One region of the Peribacillus sp. NPDC097895 genome, then DNA from elsewhere that is predicted to be linked to it. Evidence: riboswitches for the same ligand, from Rfam matches in the RefSeq annotation. Region 1 holds a riboswitch; the other holds the start of a gene.
The links. A riboswitch is a leader RNA that binds a small molecule or an ion and turns the genes downstream of it on or off. The one in region 1 is predicted to bind ZMP and ZTP.

Region 1 (3,205 bases):
CATTTTGTTCAAAAAGTTTAACAAAATTAAAAAGCCTCAACTCCTTAAAGGAATTGAGGCTTGTACTAATGATGATCATTTGAGCAAGAAAAAATTAAATAATGCGAGTTGTGACGATGCCTGCGATTTGTTTAATTTTTTCTTCCAAACCAGGGATGATATCGCCGTTTACTTCTCCGTCAATGTCGATGATCGTATACGCATAACCCCCACGGCTTCTGTTAACCATGTCAGCGATGTTCAAATTAAAGCCGGATACAGCCAGTGTGATTTGTCCAACCATGTTCGGAACGTTTTCGTGGAACGTTGCCACACGACGGTTTCCTGTATAAGGAAGGGAAGTGTTTGGGAAATTCACAGAGTTCTTGATGTTCCCTGTTTCTAAAAAGTTCTTCAACTGACGAGCAGCCATGATGGCACAGTTTTCCTCTGACTCTAGCGTAGAGGCACCAAGATGCGGAATTGGAACGACATTTTTCATTTTCAACACATTTTCATTCGGGAAGTCTGTAATGAACTTTCCTACTTTTCCGCTTTCAAGTGCAGCTGCCATATCATTTTCATTCACTAGCTCGCCGCGTGAGAAATTCAAAATATGAACGCCTGGCTTCATGATGCTGAATGTTTCTTCGTTAAACATTCCTTTTGTGTCGTCCGTTAATGGCACATGTACTGTAATATAATCAGATTCTGCAAACAATTGTTCAATCGTCATGGCGCGCTGTACATTGCGGGACAAGTTCCAAGCTGTATCAACAGAGATGAACGGGTCAAACCCAATGACGTCCATATCCAAATCCAGGGCATCATTCGCTACAAGTGCACCAATCGCACCTAAACCGATTACGCCAAGAGTTTTCCCCTTGATTTCTTTACCAACGAATTGTTTCTTTCCTGCTTCAACAAGTTTTGGAATTTGTTCTCCTTCGCCTTCCAGCGTCTTTGTCCAGGCCACACCAGCAAAAAGGTTACGAGATGAAGCCATCAATGACGTCAGTACCATTTCTTTTACGGCGTTTGCGTTAGCACCAGGTGTATTGAAAACAACAATTCCTTGATCGGTGCATTTGTCGACCGGAATATTATTGACTCCCGCGCCTGCCCTTGCGATTGCTTTTAAATCAGTGCCGAATTCCATTGCATGCATATTAAAGCTGCGAAGAACGATCGCATCAGGGTTTTCACTGTCATTGTCGACCGTAAAATCGCCTTTGTTGAATACATTTAGCCCGCTTTCGGCAATATTATTTAACGCCTTGATCGTTTTCACTTTTTCTAAAGTTATTGTGCTCATTTTGTTTGCTCCTCTTTGATCATGATAGTTTTTAGATTTCAAAATATTAACAAGATTTTAAACCCATGAAAATCTGCATTCCTTTAAAACTTCACTATCTTCTGTAAATACACAGAAAGAGGCAAGGGATAAAATCCCTTACCTCTGCCCAGGCGAACGGCTACGACACTATGTGTTCCCTCACGGTTATCCGTGTTTCGCCAGTTGCACATAGTCTTTTCATTTATTTTATTTTATCAAATTATTCAGCAATCTTCAATATTAATTTAAAGGTTTATCTCTTTTTTTAATTTCTTTCACTAAGGCAAAGCTGGACTAATAAAAGAAAATCATTAAAGAATACAATGATAGGAGATAAATAGAATCCTATAAAAAGAACCCAGCAAGGTAATGACTGGGTTCCAATAATCAATTCATTTTAGTGATGGCGATTGACTGTATGATCTATTAGCGCCCGTCAGTTTGCAGCGGCCTGACCACAATATAATCCAATTCATAAAATCCTTGATCTTTCATGAACGTGATCGTATTGGTGCCTTTTTTCAGGGGAACCTCCATTTTTGTGGCCATGAAACGTCCCCAGTTACGCGTATTTTGATATTTCAACGAGCTTGCTTCGCCATTGACAATCATTTTGCCTGTTGCAGGATCGAGACCATTTGCAAACCAAATATCAACGTTGTAATTTCCCGCTTTAGGAACATTGACTTGATTGAACTTCACATAGCTATCGGCAAAATCGATTCCGCCAACATAGCTTCCTCCGGATGCGTTGGGTTCGTTCGTTCTCACTGATGCACGGAAAAGGTCTGCTTGTTCCGCTTCATATTTGGCTGCACCTGTGTCTGCCAATTTCTCTGTCACTTCAGGGAAATAAGTGATACGCAGGTTCTGCGCTCCATAAGGAACCATCGTTATGTTTTCAGTCGGCTCCTTGGAGAGAATCGGACCAGCAGGCGGCTCTGCGCTTTCTACATTATTGGCTGCCTTGCCCCATGTTGGAATTTTTTTCGCTTTGGCTACCAGCTTAACTGGTGTCGTCGCTTGCTTGAACGGATTCTCCGGCATTGGTCCGGTAATCACATCGATGGATTTTTCCGGATGCTCCCTGTCAATGAGCAAACCATAATTCCATGGATTATCCGCTTTCACCGTATACTCATTGAATCCCAGAGCAGATGCATCGAAGCCTGGCAATTCAGCAATTGGCTTATCCTTAACCTGCCAATTCTCTTTCATTTGCAGGGAGTACACAAGCGGACCGCGTTCAATTCCAATGGAATTATTGATCCATGTTGTCGTTTTAAGCTTCATCGGTACTTGAAGAACAACTTTATCGCCGCTCTTCCACTTTCTGTTGATGCTTACATACTCTCCTGCTTTCACAGCTTTCACACTCTCTCCATTCACCGTTACGGTTGGTTTGACCGACCACGCCGGGATACGCAGTTTAAGCGGGAACTGCACCTTTTTAGACGACGTTATATTAAATTTGATTTGATCCTCAAATGGATAATTTGTGGTCTCCTTAATCGTAACATTTGCCTTTTTCAGTCTTACGGATACCTGGCTTGGCCCGTAGGCAATGACTCCGATGCCTCCATCGGCAGATGCTGCCCACATATTCTTCACGAAATATGGCCAGCCCATATGCATATTGAAGCGGCAGCACGGATAACCGGAAGTCGGCGAAGGCATCATCCCGTTGGAATAGTTTTGTTTAAAGCCATGATCTGCATGGTTGCTCTCCACTTGATTAGGTAAGGAATAATATTGATGGTTCTTGATTTCCTTATCCATAGCCCCAGGAAGAGAATTAAACGTGATTTTTTCTAAATCATCGCCAATCTTCGGATCGCCAAGAATCATCGCAGATTCCTCATTACTTTGCATTCGCTCTGTGATGGCACA
Region 2 (3,205 bases), on a different contig from region 1:
TCATGATATACGCAAGGGTGTTGTACTCGTGACGTACGATTTTGGCCGTCGTCCTCGCTAGTTCCTTGTTGCCGATTCTTAGCTTGCCTTTTTCCAGTCGGTCTATCATGGTTTCGAGCTTGTCGTGGATTTTTCCGAGTTGTTCCTCAGTTTTTTCGAGTGCTACCGATTTTGCAAGAACAGTGGAAATTAATTCAGGGTAGAAAAATTCAACTTTTGGCACCACTACATATTCGTCGGTAAACTTGATGTTTTCAGTTTCTCTGAAGTGAAGGTTGTAATCGTCCGTATATCTATCTACAAGGGCGAGATCAATATCCGGCTCGAAAGAATGGATAAAGGTTAAAAATTCCTTTATCTCATCCGCGTGTGTGTAATTAATGAAGACAATGCTGCCAAAGGAAAAAACCAGCACCTGTTGTGATTCGTTCACATTTTTATTAAGGATGGAATTTAGAATATCGTCATTAAGGATTAATGGCTCTTCCCAGGTGAATTTTTTGGGAATGCCGCAATGAATGGCGATTTTGTTCAAATCAATTTCATTAGTGATTGCAAATGCTTTAAAGGTAATTGGCTCCATTTATATCACTCTCTTCAGCAGATTGGTCTTTTTTCGATTTTATTCTAGCTTTCCAAAAACATGCTTGAAGAATTCTTGAAGTGTCCCTTTTGTGGAAATCATTCAGAATGTATAAAAAGGATGAGTAAGAAAGTGAAATATACTCACACAAACCGTCTCAGAAAAACAGAGTAATCGTCAGTCACGGAAATAAAAATAATATGGAATCACTTATATTGGTGACGGCTACCATCCTTGGGGAAGTAGTTCAAGAATTTATGAGGGCAATAAACAAGATAATCAATTTTAGCTTAGCGATTTTTCTTAATGAACAGGTGCTTTAGCTGAAGGTTCCCCAACTTGTGCATGGCTTTTTTTAGGAAGAAAAGAACAGTTATTGTAGAAAAATGCTCAACAAAGGTATGAGGTACTCCAGGTATATCCTCTATTGGATCATGAGATTTTAACTAACTGGTTCATTATTCCTATGTAAATGTTGTTGGGATATAATTTGTAAAATATGAACGGTTTATTTTGTGGATATAAGCTCTTAAAGATTTTTAAGTATAATGTTAAAAAGAAAATGTTTTTATTGATGTAGCATGTGTTCTAAAAATCGAATGTTTGTTTTTTGAACTTTAATTCACCTAATTTTTTCAAATTTAAAAGAATATTGATAGGGAATTACGAAAAATCCATGGGGATATTTATAAAATATAAATATTATTCAAGTATTGTGAAATTTAAAATAATCCTATATACTAAAAAAAAAACTATTTTCCTATATGTAACTGGCGCAACATGGATTACCATGGGGGAGCATATAGAGTATAAGCCGCGCGCCTGGGCAAACACTTGATTTTTAGATCAAGTGTTTTTTATTTTCCTAGGAAGAGGTGTAGGTAGAGATGAGTAATATGCATAGAAAGATGGGGACTTTTGCTTTAACTATGACAGGTATTGGTTCTATTATCGGCTCTGGTTGGTTGTTCGGAGCGTGGAAAGCTGCCCAGATTGCTGGACCAGCAGCTATTTTTTCTTGGATTATCGGTATGGTTGTAATTTTATTTATTGCATTATCTTACGCAGAGCTTGGGGCAATGTTTCCTGAAGCTGGAGGAATGGTTAAGTATCCTCAATATTCGCATGGCTCTTTTATTGGATTTATAGCTGCGTGGGCGAACTGGATATCTATCGCTTCGACTATTACAGTTGAGGCAATTGCTTCAGTACAATATATGAGTACGTGGCCTTGGGAATGGGCCAGTTGGTCTCATTCTTTAGTTGATAACAATATCTTAACGACTAAAGGATTATTCATAGCTTCTTTACTATTATTGTTCTATTTCTTCGTCAACTATTGGACAGTTAACCTTTTTGCTAAGGCAAATTCATTTATTACTATTTTTAAATTAATTGTTCCAGGTGTAATGGCAGGATCCTTATTTTTTGCTGGATTTCATGGTGGAAACTTTACAAGTTCTCAAGGTATCGCACCATATGGTTGGGCAAGCGTTTTAACAGCAGTAGCTACTTCTGGTATCGTGTTTGCGTTTAATGGATTTCAAAGTCCCGTAAATATGGCAGGAGAAGCGAAGTCGCCGAATAAGTCTATACCTATTGCTGTTATTGGGTCTATTTTAATTGCAGGTTTTATATACGTTATTTTACAAGTCGTGTTTATCGGTGCAGTGGATCCGTCTATGATCGTGAACGGATGGAGTCATCTGAATTTCAATTCACCTTTTGCTGATTTGGCAATTGCTCTTAGTCTTAACTGGTTAGCGATTGTATTGTATGTAGATGCGTTTGTATCACCGTCTGGTACAGGAGCTACTTACACAGCTACAACTTCGCGTATGCTTTATGGAATGCAGAAAAATGGGTACTTACCGAATATCTTTGGTACATTACATCCACTTTATGGTGTTCCTCGTCCAGCGATGTTATTAAACTTAGGCGTATGTTTTATCTTTTTATTTTTATTCCGCGGATGGGGCGTACTTGCTGAAGTGATTTCAGTTGCTACACTTATCTCGTACATCATGGGGCCAGTTGCATTGACAACATTAAGACGTACAGCTTCTCATTTTAATCGTCCATTTCACTTAAAAGGCGCTTCTATTATTGCACCTTGTGGATTTGTTTTCGCATCGCTTACTTTATACTGGGCGCGTTGGCCATTAACAGGAGAAGTCGTTTTCATCATTGCCATTGGACTACCTATTTACTTTTATTATCAAGCTAAAAATAAGTGGAACGGATTCAAAAAACAATTTTTATCAGGTGTTTGGATGCTTCTTTACTTAGGTTGTATGATTTTCATTTCTTATATTGGAAGTGAGAAGTTCGGCGGAAAAAATATTCTTACATTTGGTTGGGATATGGTGGTCATCGCATTGTTAGCACTTGGTTTCTATTGGTGGGGAGTCAAGAGCGGGATTAAAACAGAATACATGGCTGAGGCTGAAAAAATTAACAAAGAATTTATCAATAAATAACTTTTATAGTAGACACCGCAATATGAGTAAAAAGAAAACATGGTTACTTTATTACCATGTTTTCTTTAGTTTATAAAAAAAATTTATAGGTGGATTCATTATGGAATATTATAAAATTATTTAAAATAGTGGTAAAGAATCG

Region 2: linked by a shared signal. The riboswitch ahead of ACQKMH_RS25530 (APC family permease) and the one ahead of ACQKMH_RS00805 (phosphoglycerate dehydrogenase) in region 1 are both predicted to bind ZMP and ZTP.

The regions. Positions count from the first base shown of each region.
Region 1 is NZ_JBNNSH010000001.1:176,524-179,728, reverse strand. It holds gene ACQKMH_RS00805 (phosphoglycerate dehydrogenase) at 95-1,294, opposite strand; ZMP/ZTP riboswitch at 1,434-1,512, opposite strand; gene ACQKMH_RS00800 (family 16 glycoside hydrolase) at 1,742-3,205, opposite strand, start outside.
Region 2 is NZ_JBNNSH010000008.1:187,485-190,689, reverse strand. It holds gene ACQKMH_RS25535 (RMD1 family protein) at 1-583, opposite strand, end outside; ZMP/ZTP riboswitch at 1,340-1,418, shown strand; gene ACQKMH_RS25530 (APC family permease) at 1,471-3,063, shown strand.